Regions from separate parts of the Desulfosporosinus sp. BICA1-9 genome, predicted to be linked through region 2. Evidence: riboswitches for the same ligand, from Rfam matches in the RefSeq annotation. Region 2 holds a riboswitch; each other region holds the start of a gene.
The links. Region 2 has a riboswitch for cobalamin ahead of JL57_RS06405 (nitrogenase iron protein NifH). Riboswitches for the same ligand answer to the same signal wherever they lie in the genome.

Region 1 (3,960 bases), on a different contig from region 2:
GGATATGCTCGCCATCATCCTATTGACACGTGCACTACACCCAAACGCTTGAAGACTGCAAAGTCTCTTTTACTCCAGAGAGTTACCCCAAATTGAAAGAGAGTTTGCTTGGCTAGCGCCGAGCGTCCCGTTTCTCTAGGTGGGCTTCCCAAAAATTAACGTTTAGGTCATTGTTCGGATTTTTCAATGGCTTAGTTTGTTATGCCGTATTTTACAAACCGAAAATTAAAAGAAATAATCAGACAAACTCTTGACTTTTATTAGCTGGTCTTTTTATAGAATCAGAGTCTGGAATGTTAACAGTTTAAATCTGTTTTATCCCTCCTTCTTATTCATAACGCTATAGTAATACAGTGATATAATATTATTATTATGTTCATAATGCAACAACTATCCTAATTTATTTAAAATTTGGATATTAAGAAGCCCCAAGCTTTTCGCAGCATTGGTTTTCGGAAAATGGAAATTCAGGAAACCATTAGTCATTAGAAGGCAGTTTCTTTAAATTGTGAGGTTAAAGCCTATGGGTGACACCAACTCCGCAACTTGTAGAACAGGCCAGAGAGGGAATGGGTTTGAATAAGCCGTTCTTAACACAAGAGAGCGTTTTTCGGTGCCAACGGCACTTGACCATGTGTTGCTTTTGTGATAGATTTAATTTGTGAATTTTAATAGAGATGAGCAAGCGATTTTTCTTAGCCGAGAAATCATAACAGGAAAGCTGGTGTAAATCCAGCGCGGTCCCGCCACTGTAACGGGGAGTTTGTGCCACATCCACCGAGGAAACTTGGGAAGGAGGCACGAAACGAGGAACCTGAGCCAGGAGACCTGATTGCTCATATGCATTACTCACGATGGATGGGTGGCAGGAATTATTTAATTCAGCCCTTCATATTTTGGAGGGCTTTTGATATTTTTATGGGTACATATTTGGTTTCCCGAGGGAAATCGACCTTGAGGGTAAAAGTCTTGTTCAAGCGGGATCTGCTTTCAAAAATGCGAATGAGACTTGAAAGCGGAAGAGAACGTGATTCCGAGACAACCGATACATTGCTGTCTTTATGATTAGTGATGTGGGGTTGTCTCTTTATTTTTTATTAGGAGTGGAGGAGAAACGGAACCCCTTTAATATCGCTGGATATCTATAAAAACTAAATATTTAGGGAATTTAGGTACCGAAGTTTGAGAGCCTCGGTTTAAAAGGGAAGCAGGTGTAATTCCTGCATGGTCCCGCCGCTGTGATGGGGAAATGTTTCTATTATGCCACTGGAAGAGTCTGGGAAGGTATGAAACATTGATGATCCAGAGTCAGAAGACCTGCCTGAATGCTACACGCCAATAACTCTACGAGCGATAGAGGAGGTATTATTAGTGCTGAACAAATGTTTATCAGTATTTCTAGCCTCTTGACCAATCGGTTGAGAGGCTTTTTACGTCGAGTGGCTTATTCCGGAAGGAGGTGAAAAAGGATGTTAATTCTTAGTTTGTTGGTGGCCATTCTTATTTTAAGCATCAAAACAGGCTTGGTTTTAGGATCTTCCTGGTTAACCATACCTAAAATTTCTGGTTATGCAACAATTTTTGGCAGTTCTGTAGTTTTGTTAAGTTATATTTTTAACGAGAAATATCAGCTTATTGGAGATTTTATTGACAAATATACATTTGCTTTTGCATGCCTAACAGGTTTGCTTTTCCTTTACTTAGGGGTAGAACGTACTTGTATTTGTACTTGTGAAACAAAAACCCTTGGGATAAAACAAAAAATTAGTTATTGGCTGGGTTTTTTACCATGTCCCTTTTGTGTTGGAGCACTAGTTATATCTGTAATTTATACGGCGGGTGGTTTAAAGGTACCTTTGTATGCTGTATCTATCGCAACAGGTATTGCATTTTCTTTAGGTATCGTCTTAGTAAGCTGGATTTTACGAAGATTATTGACCCGATTTAATTTTGACGTAGCTAGTTTTTTTCATCAAGGGTTATTGTTTTTAGGCATTTTTACGTTGTTATCTGCTTTTTTAATTCCTAACATAGTGGCAACCATGCAAGACACTTTTATACCTATGGTATTAAGCTCCAAAAAAGAATTACTCTTATCTGCAGTTGGATTTTTTGTTCTTTTTGCGTTGGGGTTTGGCAAAGAAATGTTAACTGGTTTCAATAGTTTAAGTTGGAGGAGATGATTAGGAAATGGCTATGGTTGGTTCCCAGTATTTGAATCAAATTATGCATATTATTTCCCAAAGTTTAATGATACCTTGTTATGCTTTTTTACTTTATTTTGTAGTGACAGCTGTAATCGAGACAGGTGCCCTGATCGGGGAAATGGTTGGGGAGAAAAAAATACACAAGTTTAAAACAAAAGAGTTTTTGAGTAAATTACCAGAAACCCATAACCTTGAGCTTTATGTGGAAAATAGCGAATTGCCTATTAAACTAAAAAAAGTTGTCACAGAATTCCTAACCTTAGCTTCCGCAGAAGGAGCTCGTCAACGGATAGTCGCTCAAAATCTCTTGTGCGAGCAAGAAGATTTAATTGCTAAAAGAACTGAAAAAACAGACTTAATTTCTAAAATGGGTCCTTTGTTGGGTTTAATGGGTACTTTGATTCCTTTAGGACCAGGTTTGGTAGGCTTGGGTAAAGGAGATTTTAACATGTTGGCTCAGTACCTGATTGTTTCTTTTGATGCTACCATTATTGGTGTTTTTGCCGGTAGTTTAACCTTTACTATATCGAAGGTGCGTCGGCGCTGGTATGAACGCTACTTGAATGATTTGGATACGATTTTAGAAACAATTATTGAGGTGAGAGAGCATGTTGCGCAAACGGGGAAGAAAGTTGCAATCGGAGGAAGACTTTAATCCATTAAGCAGTCTGGCTAATCTAGCGGATGTTATGTTTGTTTTTAGCGTAGGTTTAATAGTTGCGTTAATTAATGTTTATAACGTCAGTCCTAGTAGTAGTAGTAGTAGTGCCGGTAAACCAAAACAAGCGATTGTTGATGTAAAACAAGGAAAAGAAATGGAAAGCTTACCGCAAGTTGACTCAAAAACAGGCAGCGGCTTTGAAGAAATGGGGACTGTGTTTAAAGACCCTAAAACAGGTAAATTAATTATGGTGCAACCGGTAGAAGAAGGTAAATAAGAACACGGGGGAGAGGGGAAAAAGAGCATGCTAAGAAAGAACATATTAAGTAGGTCTCGAAAGCCTTTTGCAATCTTGATGTTGTTTTTGATGGTCTTAAGTCTATTACCATCTATTGTTAGAGCTGATGACAATAGTGTAGATAGGATAGAGTTAAACCAGAACACGCTCAAAATGGCAGTAGGTTCAACTAAAACCTTGCAGGCAACAGTATATGATCAATTTGACGGAGTAATGAACGACCAAGAAATCACCTGGAGCAGTGAAGAAGATAAGAATGTGGCAACAGTAAAAGACGGGCTGGTAACGGCAGTTGGTGTGGGAACTGCGGATATAACAGCAACTAGTAATGGTAAAGCTGCAAGCTGTGAAGTAACAGTCGAGGAGATAAGAGTAGACAAGATAGAGTTAGACAACTCCTCAGTCAAGATTACAATCGGTTCACAGAAAACGTTGCAGGCAACGGTATATGACCAATTCAGCGGAGTAATGAACGACCAAGAAATTACCTGGACTAGTGATAATGAGGCTGTGGCAACAGTAGATGACGGACTGATAACGGCAGTAGCAGAAGGGGAAGCAACAGTTACTGCAGCCTGTGGAGAGTTGCTGGCAGAGTGTAAGATCAAAGTAATTAATGGTTATCCTGTTAACCTGGTTGTAATCACCGGTACCACAGGTTTCACAGCTCCGATGGTGGAAGCCTATCATAACCTTATTGAGAAAAGAAATCCACCCTACGAATTTGGGCTGAAAATTTTCGCTCCATCAGATTTAGAATCTCCTGAAAAAGTTGCCAAAGTTCAAGAGGCGAT
Region 2 (3,960 bases):
GCAAGCCCTACACCCTCATGGGACACGACAAGGTTCAAGCCAGCAGAAGACATGCTCTGAAAGGTTTTCATATCAATTTTCTCTATTGGCGAACAATTAATTTCAAGACCGCACTGCCCCAGTTCATCCATGAGTTCGGTTAAATGTGTTTCCTTGCCAAGACTTAGAGGCGTATACCCGATGATATTCACTTGATTATTCTTCTTTTCCCTCCTTTCCAGAAAACGCTTGCCCAAGGTTAACAGCGTATAGTAAACGCCGGAGTAATAGGTCTCAAATCCCTCCGTCGGAAGCGCCAAGACGGTCAAGCCTGTCCGCTTGCTCAGCCTATCCGCCATTGCCCCGATATCGACTCCCGTCAAAGCTGGGACCGGCGTACCAATAATTGCGATGAGTTCGGTCTGCCGATTTTGCGCCCGGAGCCTTTCCGCATGAAACAGGAATTCCTCTGCTGCGCCCATGACGGCTTCCATCTCCCCCAACTTGGAACTGAAGAACAAAGTCTGCCGCAAATCCCTGATTTCATCACATTCGATGACTGCGCTACTACACCCGCCGGGCGAGTACAGAAGGTTAAGTGAATGCAAAGCAAGGAGAACAGAGCAGGCACCAGAATAGTCACTTGCCAACGAAGGTATGCGGGACAAAAAACTGCTCATCTCATACCCTCCAAAATTTCTATGATCCCCTCATATCCGAAACGATAGTCGGCACTCACCACTATTTCTTTGGCTTTTAGACAATAAAATGATGCTTTCTCTCCAATAGCAATGTCTATTCCTTCAAATCCGCCCATCTGCGTTTCAACAGTTACGTTGGAAACCAAGAAAACCTCCGCCTGGCTTCCCGTGGCAGAAAGCGCCTGAATATACGTCATATCTTGCTTGTTCACTGTTTCGGCAAATATTGCAGCAACAGAAAGGCCGATCAACTCCAGCGCCTGGGCGAGCTCAAAGGACCTTGGCCCAATCCCCACCGCAATTCGTTTTCCAACCAACGCCACAGCTACTTCGGCAGCAACTCTGTGGTACTCTTTGGCATCCTGGCTAAAATCCCAAGTAACCTGCATTCCCTCCATCAACGCTGCATAGTTATGCTTAATCTCTTTCATGTTGTAGCAGGCAGGCAAATATAGGAAGGGTATGTTCCATTTTTCCCACATGCGCACCGCCAAATCATAACCAAAACGATCCAAGGCGATGTTTAACTTTCCGTTTGCCATGTCCTCAAATTCTTCGTAGGAGTCCAGCGCGGCAAATTCTCTGATTTCCTCACCGGTACAATAGTTCCTGAGTATCTGTCTCAGGCCGAAATCCTTAGGGAGTTTTCCTGAGTCTCCCAACAGATTGATGTGGCTTTTCGTCTCTTGCAGGACGCCCCTTTGCAGCAAATCGACAAAAATACCACAGAGCCGCTCTTTAGGAAGTGTCCTTCTCCGAGCAAGCGGCCCCCGCTCAAAAACCTTCACCGGTATCCCATACCGGCTTTCTATTCGTTTTGTTAAGCTTACAAACTCAGTACCCATCAGAATATCGGCACAAGTAATATAAACGATGATCGCTTTTGACCGACGCGTTGTAACAAGGCTTTCTAGCGCCTCCTCTAATTTTTCCAGATGCTTCCCGGTAGCAAAATCGTTGCTGGAAACCGGAAGTAGGAATAACTTTTCGTTCAAGCCCTTTTTCCCGGCCCTGAAATATAATACTCTGGAACAGGATGAGGGACCTGCCGCCACTACATCAATTCCCGGCACACATAAGACCAAATTGACCAGTTCCCCGCACTCATCGTCCGCTATACCCCTATCAAAAAAACTATCAAGCGGCATTTTATTCGCGATATCCGCAAGCTTAATCTTTTCTTCGCCGCTACTTGTTCTTATATATCCCGTGCAAGACAATTCCATTTCCTCCGCTTTCCGGTACCCATCCATCTATGCTTTTCGCAATTCCAGGTCTAGCATATAGTGACTGAGTTTTTCTAATTCCTCGTCCTCAAGCGCTTTGACTGGCCTATAACCCTGATTCTCAGTAATAACACCTGCCAAATCCTTAAAGAAACAAGCTGCCTTTGAATCCGGGAACTTTTCCAGAACTGTTTTGCCTTCAAGTTCCGAAAGAGCAATTTCCCGACTGAAAGGGACATCATCCACTACCCGCGTACCTGTTAAAATCGCAAACTGTTCAACTGCCGCTCTACTCGACTCAGGATTTCTGCAATTGTGAATTAACCCCCCCAGGGTTACCGGCCTTGTCTCCTGACTTCTACTGATCCCCTTCATAATATTGTTGGCAGCATATACCGACATAAATTCCGATGATGTTACGATATAAATTGTATCGGCATACCCTTCACGCATCGGAACAGAAAAGCCACCGCACACTACATCCCCCAGCACATCATAAATAACAGTTTCCCAGGCTTCACCCCATATTTCCAGATACTGCAACTCCTCCATCATGGTGATAATCCCCCTGCCAGCACACCCAATACCAGCTTCGGGGCCTCCGGCTTCAATGCAGTTAACACCGCCAAAGCCAGGAAATACAATATCCTGGCGGGAAATACCAAGTTGCTTGGCCTGCAATTGTTGCAAGACCGTGGGAATTTTACGCCCTACGAGACACCTTGTGGAATCTGCCTTAGGATCGCACCCAATATGCAAGGTCTTAAGACCCTGCATTGCCAACGCTACAGAAATATTGGCCGCTACCGTCGATTTTCCGATTCCCCCTTTTCCATAAAACGCCAATTTCAAACAGTCTCGCTCTTTTTGTATATTCATAATAAGTGGTCATTCCTTTCGCTGTACTCAAGGCACAAAAATTAATGAAAGTGCCCCTTCCTCACACTTCTACAAAGCTGTAATAGCTAGCCAAAATAAAGAGACAACCCCTCATCACTAATCATAAAGACAGTAATGAATCAGTTGTCTCGAACGACGCGTTCTTCCCCGCTTTCAAGTCGCATTCGCATTTTTGAAAACAGATCCCGCTAGCAGAAGACTTTTACCCAAAAGGTCAGTTTCCCTCGGGAAAGCAAATATGTACCCATAAAATAGATAAGGCCCTCCAAAATTTGAAGGGCCAGATAAACTCAGGTCCCTCCACCCATCCATCGTGAGTAAAGTATATGAGCAATCAGGTCTCCTGGCTCAGGTTCATCGTTTAGTGCCTCCTTCCCAAGTTTCCTCAGTGGATGTAGCACAAACTCCCCATTACAGTGGCGGGACCGCGCTGGATTTACATCAGCTTCCCTGTTATTATTTTTCCGTTAAGAAAAATCGCTTGCTCATTTGTTAAATTATTAAATTGTTAAAATGGCAAATTAAACATATCACATAGACAATACTTGGTCAAGTGCGAACCGACGAGGGTTCTCCGAATGATTTATTCTCCATCCATACAATAGCGTTCTCTAGAATCTGAGTTTTTTTCTATTAAAACACTTTTCACGTCTTTTTCTAAGATGTCTAACCCAATTGCCATAGTCTTCATACATCTCTCCCCCTAGTGTTCTAATCATACGTGTACCATCCACCGTCTTAGCCTCAGGTACGCCGTAAAAGGAATTAGTTATCTGAGTCAGTATAGTAATTACCCGATTTTTCCTCACGATCAGCACGACCTGATAACCCTCTTGTATAGGATCTGGGGCTAAGTAGTACTTAGTGCATCCTTTCATTTTGTTCAATATACAAGCTACCTCATTAGCCTCCTCAAAAGAAACCTCGTGTGCAGTTTGTAACCACTCCTCCATAAAGCGGTTAACTGTGAGTGGGTCTAACCCAAGTCTGCAGATAACACCTTCTAAACTATGAACAGTGGCTGTAATCATGACAATTCGCTCCCATACACTCTGTATTTATACATATCTACGCTCTTCCTTTTTGTTAATTTTCTCCCGTCGTTTCACCAGTCATGCCTCTTTCATAAGAAAATCAAAAAAACCCTCTACAGA
Region 3 (3,960 bases), on a different contig from region 2:
CTGTGTGATGATGGGCAGTATGGCATTTTTCAGCGCATGCTTGCCGATGACGTAGCGCTCAAGCAAGCCTTTCGCCCGAAGTGCTTTGATATATTCCTTTCCCAGAACATCGAGCATACTGGTTCGAAGCAGGCGGATATACGGTCCTACATGGCCCAATGCCAGCGTAACTGCCGGCAGTATGATTGTATTCGAAGAACTGTTGCCCACTACCGGTATCCATTTGAGACGAGCGCCAAATATATACAGAAGCAGCAACCCCAGCCAAAAAGATGGCATCGATACGCTTAAAAACGAAAAATTCCTTCCCAGTCGATCCAACCAAGATTCGGGATACATCGCAGACAAGATGCCCAGCGGCAACGCGATTAGCAATAGCAGTGCCATGGCACAAAGGGCAAGTTTCAGCGTAGCGGGAAACCGCACTATAAGTTCATCAAGAATCGGCCGTTTGGATTTATACGAAGTTCCAAGATCCCCTTTGAGCACGCTTTTGAGCCAATTTCCATATTGTACGGTGAGCGGTTGATCCAGCCCCAGTTCCGTCCGAATAATTTTTACTGCTTCTTCTGTCTGCTGTCCCCCGTTGTCTCGCGCAATGATCGAAGCCGCATCTCCTGCCGAAAGATGGGTCAGCGTAAATGTAATAATAGAAATTGCGAGTAGAATCAGAATAAGACTGAACGCTCGTTTTATAATAAATCTCAGCAAGGTACAATGCTCCCTCCCATACTTACGCTGCAGATAAATCGCAGCTCATATCTTTTTCTGCTCAAACTGTGAAGAAACCAGTTCCCTGTAGAAGCCTTCCTGCGTAATCAGTTGTTCGTGTCTGCCAATTTGCATGATTTTTCCGTGATCCATCCCAACCAGCCTATCGGCCACCATGATGGTAGACAGTCGGTGAGCCAGCACCAGTATATATGAACCGCTGATGAGCACATCTATGTCACGGTATTTTCCGGCATACCCGCTTTCTATACTCTTATAAAACAGTTGATGCATTGTGAGGATATCTCTTTCCTTGATGGCTCATTATCACTCAACCCTTTTGCTTTGGCTGCTTTCATATAATTAAGGTTCATTATTTCAATAACATTTGTTCGAAGTAATCTAGTATATGTAGCTACATAACCAAGGCTTAAGTAAACGCCAGTAAAAGAATATTTTGAATTTTATTTCCCGCTACTACAAGTCGCTCCCTGCCGTCAGCGTAGTCTCTCCATTGGCTATACTGTTTAAGATGTCGTTTCCGTAAACAGCCATTGTTACAGATATATCGGCCTGCTTAGACGGGTTCTTGTCAAAAACAGCCGTTACAGGCGCTATAGTACTGTTCGAATCTGTTGCCGCATAAGCCGGTTTAGCCAAAGGAATTTGCATAACCAGTATGGAAAGCATCATTACAGCTATCAACAGCCCTAAATAAAACTTTCGAAATTTTCTTTTCATTTCTATTCTTCCCCTTCTCCATACCTCTAACTAAAATATCCCCTCGGTTACTTTGAACATTAAAAAGCCTCTCAACCGATTGGTCAAAAGGCTAAAAATACTGATAATCATATATTGATGCCAGCACTTTTAACACCTCCCCCTATCGCTCGTAGAGTAGTTGGTGTATAAAATACAGGCAGGTCTTCTGACTCTGGATCATCAATGTTTCGCACCTTCCCAGACTAAACCAGTGACCTTAACGAAACATCTCCCCATCACAGCGGCGGGACCGTGCAGGAATTGCACCTGCTTCCTTTTTAAACCGAAGCACACATGCTCCGATACCTGAATTTTCTATATTAGTTCAATTTTACTTTTATAGCCCATTGGTTTTGCCGACGGGATAATTCTTCGAGTTCGTCTTCAATATCTATAAACTTCACTAGCCACTGAATCCTCTGCTCCTTTTCCGAATTATACTTCCCCAAGATTTCTCCTCGCGCATCAAGCAACGCTTGCCTGTGCTTTTCCATCTCCTGATTTTGCTCTCGATGTCTCACCAGTCAGGCCTCCTTCAAGAAAAACAAAAAAACCTCTACAGAATACCTGTAAAGGGATATAGTGACTCCGCTAGCCGGATAAAATACGCTGACTTCCCGACATAAACGACACCTCCCCTATCTTCCGTAGGCTCCTGTGTTGATCCGTAATGAGCAGGTTTCCTGGCTTTAGTTCATCATAGCCCCACGTCTTCCCAGATAAAATCCAGTGACATTTTGTGAGGCAACTCCCTATTACAGTGGCGAGACCGCGTCAGATTTTACTGACTTCCCTTTTAAATTCTTTCCCTTAGAAAAGAATCACTCATTACCTAATATTGAATTGTTTTCATTATAACCTTAACTTTAAATTTTTGTAAGCCCTGTCAGCTCAAAAAATCACACCAAGCATTTTTTATTTATACGCCAAGATTGTAATTAACATCTTCTCAATCTCTTTAAGCTCTTTATTGTTTCGCTTTGCGTAATCATCCACTTGAACCTTATCACTTCTGTGGATATCAAAATATTTTGCATCTTGAGAGCTGAAGTACAGACCGCACACACTAGCAACAGGATCCATCATATAATGTTCTGTTAAAGTTATACCCGTATTACTTTCTCCCTCTAAAAGCTGAAAAAGTTTTGTTTTTTCAGCATGATCCCTAAGACAAGGGTATCCAAAGGCAGGTCTTATTCCCCTAAATGACCCTTTTAATAAAGATTTAAGCTCTAGATTTTCATCTGGAGCGTATCCCCAATAATCCTTTCTTACCTGAAGATGTAATAACCCCGCGAAGGCTTCTGCTAACCTATCAGCAAGAAGTTTTACCATAATTGCTCCGTAGTCATTGCCTTGTTCTTTAAGGTTCTCGGCATATTCCTTAGCACCAACGCCTGCCGTTACAATAAATCCGCCTAAATAATCAGTTTTTCCACTATCCTTAGGGACTATATAATCCGCAAGGCATCTATAGACATTATCCTTGGAAATCGTTTGTTGCCTTAACATATTGAAGGTTGTAACACTTCCATTATGGTACATTTCAAGGTCATCTCCTAAAGAGTTAGCAGGAAAAATACCCAAAACAGCATTTGCTGTAAGTATGTCTTCCCTCTCTAGTAAATCTAACATTTCATTGGCATCATCAAAAAGCTTTTTAGCTTCTTCACTATATTTAGGATCTTCCATAATTTTGGGATACACCATGCCCATACCCCAAGCTACAAAGAAATAAGACCAATCAATATAGTTTCTAATCTCGCTGATGGGGAAATTTTTCAAATGTTTAGTTCCAATTAAGTTTGGAACGCTTATACTTTCCTTATTCCAATCTATTTTAAATTTCTTTTCTCTAGCTTCTTCCAGTGGCACAAGCTTTCTTTCAATTTTCCCGTAGCTTTCTCTTAGATTTTGGTATTCCTCCTCAATTTGGGCTAAATACCTATCTCTTTCATTCTTATCGACCAGCTTTTTAGCAGCTTCTACGGCTTTTGAAGCGTCAACGCTATACACGACTCCCTTTGAATATTTAGGTGCAATCTTTAAGGATGTGTGAGTCTTAGAAGTTGTTGCTCCACCAATCATCAGGGGAATATTAAACCCTTGCCGTTCCATTTCCTCCGCCACATTAGACATCTCATCTAATGAGGGAGTAATAAGTCCACTCAGGGCTATGATATCTGCATTTTCTTTTTTTGCTGTTTGGAGGATTACTTCGCAAGATGCCATTACTCCAAGATCAATAACTTCAAAATTATTGCAAGACAGAATGACTGAAACGATGTTTTTGCCTATATCATGGACATCACCCTTAACCGTTGCAACGACCACTTTTCCTGCACTGCTACTTTCACTACTCTTCTTCTCTGCCTCAATGTATGGTAATAAAAAGCCTACAGCCTTTTTCATAACTCTTGCGCTTTTTACAACCTGCGGGAGAAACATTTTGCCTTCTCCAAATAATTCTCCAACCACCTTCATTCC
Region 4 (3,960 bases), on a different contig from region 2:
TTATCGAGCACCTGATGGTGGAAAGCATCAACATCTCCGCCAATACTTAATTCCATAATTGTATCCGCACCAGCAGCTACGGCAACCTTTATTTTATGGAGCTCATCCGAGAAGTCCACACAGTCCGGTGACGTACCGATGTTGGCATTTACTTTGGTGCGAAGACCTTCCCCTACTGCGACTGCGTTACAGTTCTTGTGTTGTTTGTTCTTGATGATCACGACCCGACCTTGAGCAACCTTCGCACATAACTCATCCGCTGTAAGCCCTTCTACTTTAGCTAATCTCTCTACCTCAGGTGTAATAATTCCTTGTCTTGCTTTAATAAGTTGTGTCATTTCAATCTCTCCATTCTTACTTTTTATTTGGCACGATGCATCCTGTCCTTACTAATTAATCGAATCACAAATCTCGAACCACGCCTTAACGTCCCTATATTCGAACCTCGATCATCGAACCTCGAACATCGATTCAGCATTCCCACGGCAGTTCTTGAAAGAACTCGCCAGCCACAGCCATGGCACAACCCTTTTCACATTTTGTGCAGAAAGGTTTTTCACTCGAGTGGAAATCCGTAAGCCTTTCTTGATCTAAGGCTAACGTTTTCTGGGCCTCTAGATTCTGCTCCCGCCGCGCTCGACTCATTTGCAGGTCCCAAGTTTCAGCGCCTGGGTAACCTTTGGCTAGATCCGCTACATGAGCAGCAATACGGGAAGCCACTACTCCCCGATAGACATCCTGCGCATTGGGATACCCTATATGTTCGGCAGGTGTGACGTAGCAGAGAATGTCTGCTCCAGCAGCACCAGCCATGGCTCCACCTATAGCAGCGGTAATTTCGTCATATCCGGGAGCTACATCCGTCGATACCGGACCGAAGACAAAATACGGAGCACCTTGACATACTTGTTTTTCTAATTTAACGGTTGTCGCGATTTGATTAGGTGGAGTGTGACCGGGTCCCTTGATCATGATTTGAACCCCCGCTTGTCTGCTACGCTTTACCAGCTCGCCTAGAACGACGAGCTCCTCAGCTTGAGAACGACATAATGAATCAGCACCTGCACCCGGTCGCATAGCATCCGCTAAACTTAAAGTAACTTCATACTTTTGGGCAATTTCCAGGATGCGGTCGAACATAGTATACAAAAAGTTCTCCTTGTTATGATAAAGCATCCAGCCCATCAGTAAGGACCCGCCTCGGCTCACCAGATTTAGCACCCGCTGGTCTTCCTTAGCCGTTTTAAACAATCCGGAGTGAAGGGCACTATGCAAAGCCATAAAATCTACTCCATCGGCAGCTTGGCGTTCCATAACCTTGAAAAAGTCTTCAGGTTCAAGTGCTAAGGCTGAACCCTTAGTACATACAGCCTCAGCAAAGGCCTGATAAACAGGTAGTGTACCTAAAGGTAACGGTACTCTTTTTATAATTGTCCGCCTTGCCTCGTCCATATTGCCGGCTGTACTCAAATCCATGACCGCATTGGTTCCTGCCCTGATTGCCTCATCCACTTTAAATAGTTCATCAGCAAGACTATCCTCGTCTGCAGCTAGGCCAATACTAGCACTAACTTTAGTGCTTAGGCCTAGTCCAAACCCTTGAGGCTTTTGGGGCTTGTGGTGACCGTTATAGGGAATAACAATTCGTCCGGTAGCAACCCGTTCCATAAGGAGTTGGACATTCATGTGTTCGTTTCGGGCTACCAAGGTAAACAACGGGATTTCCTGACCCTTTTGGGCCATTTCCATTAACGTCAAAACAACAATCTCTCCTTTCTATATTTGAATCATTCCCTTGAAAAGAACAATCTGTAGTGAAAAAAATAAAAAAAGTCTCTAATCACAACGTGACTAGAGACTTTTCCATAATCTCATCCACACTACTCTTGGTTCTTCGACAAGGTAGGTTTGGCTTAACTACAAGGCAGGTCTCCTGGCTTACGGATCAACACTTCGAAGCACCTTCCGGGAACTAACCCGTGGTTATTTACTTCTTGCTCCCCGTTTACAGTGGCGGGACCGCGCCGGACTTACACCGACTTCCCTATTCTCCTCATGGTGAGGCACCTGTAGTTATTAAATTTTCTAAGCATAGTATAACTAATAAATGTATCATTGACAAGGCTTTTTAGTCGACAATTCTAGAAATCTCCATTACAAGCTTATCTTATTAATCATTACTCTGATGCTTCTTCTGTTTTATAGATAGAATCTTTGGAAATAATGCTGTACTCCCCGCTGCTTTGCACGATTCTAGAAACATGTCGAATTTGGTGCTTACAATCTGTACAGTAGCCAAAAGCAAAATATTTCTTCGTTTTAGTGACTTCCTTGTCTTTCTCAATAAGTTTGGAACATTGCGGACACGACATAGTCACTTTGTCGAGGAAAGCCTTCAACTCTTTAACTTTTATCTCATTTTCGATTTGGTTCTTTTCCCAGTTTATAATGGCCTTTTCAGAAAAATCAAAGACCTTTTTGAAAATCTCTGAGGTATAGAAGGCATCACTTAATGCATCGTGAAAGGGAACTGTTTTTTCAATCCCTAAGGCTTCCACAGCATTTTCTAGACTTGGTTGCATTGATAGAACCCCATGAGTCATATAGATTTGCTGAATATTAATAAATCTGTTGAAGGATAGTGCTTCAAAGCCGAAAAATTGACAATTATCTCTTAAACCTAAAATATCATCATGTCCCCAAGAGCACAAGATAGCGTCCCTTCCAAGCCATGAACTAAAGCTCCTGATTGCCTGAACGAAAGGGGTTCCTTGGCTAACCTGCCTTGTGCTGATCGTCGTTTTCTTCTTAACATAGGGGTTTATTCTCTTATAGATCACTGGCTTTACGATTAAATTAAACTCGCCAATGGTCTCCAATCGTTCGTTGAGTTTGACTGCTCCAATTTGAATGATTTCACTTTTCAAAGCGGGATTTGCACAATCACCTTCTTTGAATTTAAAAAACATATTGAATTCCAAATCAAAAACTATATAGTTCATTGTTACCTCCTCTATCACTATTTTTATTATAATCCTTCCAAAGAATAAACGCACACATATTAGTTTTTTAGTTTTATAACTTCCTTCTAAAAGTACAAACTTTTGAAGTTTGCTTGTAATACCAGGTTAATTAAAAATTAAATGAACGAAGTCTTTTTTTTGTTTTTCTGCGAATACTTAATCAAGAGGTGATATTATGTGGTTCAATAAAAGTACTGAAGATGTGCTAAAGGAATTAGCTGTAAACTCAACCACCGGGACTTTAATGGACTGGGCATTCGTTTTAGCACTATCCATTATTCCTTTAGTGATCAATGAACTTGTGAAAGCCATGCGCAGAAAATAACCTTGGACTTGGAAGCTTTTACAGCCTTTAATTCCACCGCAGTATTTGAAATTTTTCTTCTCCTGTATATTTACATCTTTTAGACATGAGAATGCTCCCCTTTCTGGTAGTAGGTTTTATTATTTAACCTGTCTACCTAGAGGGGAGCATATCAGTCTTCTTGGGGTATCTCTAATTAATATTATGTCTCATGAATTACCAAAAACTTAATTGTTGATAAGTACTGATCTTTTGGTATTGGTTGAGTAAGCGATCTAATTGCTGACTAACCTCTACAACCTCGTGATCAATGAGATTACGAGTTAGAGCAAATTTATTGAGTCTCTTACGTAGTTCCTCTATTCTTTTCAAAAGTTTCTTTTCCACGCGGATTCCTCCTGAAAATTACATTCCTCAGTAAGATTTTAATGCTTTTCTGGGGAAATGGCAAGAAGATAATATCCATTAATAGGCAGTTATTTGTCGTAATATGGTAAATATATCTTAAATGTAAAATGTTTTATATTGATGATTAGATGCTTTATTTTATTAATTTAAAATAATTACATTTTCAATAGGGAGTTTAATAAAAAAGGTAGTACCTGTGGTTCCGGTTTCGACGCATATCGTACC

Region 1: it holds a riboswitch for cobalamin, as region 2 does, so the genes downstream of both, JL57_RS26610 (DUF2162 family putative transporter) here and JL57_RS06405 (nitrogenase iron protein NifH) in region 2, are expected to answer to the same signal.
Region 3: it holds a riboswitch for cobalamin, as region 2 does, so the genes downstream of both, JL57_RS26485 (hypothetical protein) here and JL57_RS06405 (nitrogenase iron protein NifH) in region 2, are expected to answer to the same signal.
Region 4: it holds a riboswitch for cobalamin, as region 2 does, so the genes downstream of both, thiC (phosphomethylpyrimidine synthase ThiC) here and JL57_RS06405 (nitrogenase iron protein NifH) in region 2, are expected to answer to the same signal.

Annotation. Positions count from the first base shown of each region.
Region 1 is NZ_JUEE01000213.1:56,564-60,523, reverse strand. It holds cobalamin riboswitch at 667-851, shown strand; cobalamin riboswitch at 1,154-1,340, shown strand; gene JL57_RS26610 (DUF2162 family putative transporter) at 1,470-2,183, shown strand; gene JL57_RS26605 (MotA/TolQ/ExbB proton channel family protein) at 2,191-2,862, shown strand; gene JL57_RS26600 (DUF2149 domain-containing protein) at 2,840-3,145, shown strand; gene JL57_RS26590 (cobaltochelatase subunit CobN) at 3,173-3,960, shown strand, end outside.
Region 2 is NZ_JUEE01000047.1:3,621-7,580, forward strand. It holds gene JL57_RS06395 (nitrogenase component 1) at 1-659, opposite strand, end outside; gene JL57_RS06400 (nitrogenase component 1) at 656-1,900, opposite strand; gene JL57_RS06405 (nitrogenase iron protein NifH) at 1,934-2,785, opposite strand; cobalamin riboswitch at 3,122-3,302, opposite strand; gene JL57_RS06410 (hypothetical protein) at 3,418-3,837, opposite strand.
Region 3 is NZ_JUEE01000213.1:25,577-29,536, forward strand. It holds gene nikB (nickel ABC transporter permease) at 1-711, opposite strand, end outside; gene JL57_RS26475 (hypothetical protein) at 757-1,005, opposite strand; gene JL57_RS26480 (X2-like carbohydrate binding domain-containing protein) at 1,189-1,452, opposite strand; cobalamin riboswitch at 1,612-1,798, opposite strand; gene JL57_RS26485 (hypothetical protein) at 1,794-1,994, opposite strand; cobalamin riboswitch at 2,129-2,317, opposite strand; gene metH (methionine synthase) at 2,389-3,960, opposite strand, start outside.
Region 4 is NZ_JUEE01000026.1:8,294-12,253, reverse strand. It holds gene bzaB (B12 lower ligand biosynthesis ThiC-like protein BzaB) at 1-338, opposite strand, end outside; gene thiC (phosphomethylpyrimidine synthase ThiC) at 472-1,749, opposite strand; cobalamin riboswitch at 1,906-2,086, opposite strand; gene JL57_RS02925 (3'-5' exonuclease) at 2,178-3,002, opposite strand; gene JL57_RS33355 (hypothetical protein) at 3,199-3,348, shown strand; gene JL57_RS02920 (aspartyl-phosphate phosphatase Spo0E family protein) at 3,544-3,714, opposite strand; gene JL57_RS02915 (nitrogen regulation protein NR(II)) at 3,877-3,960, opposite strand, start outside.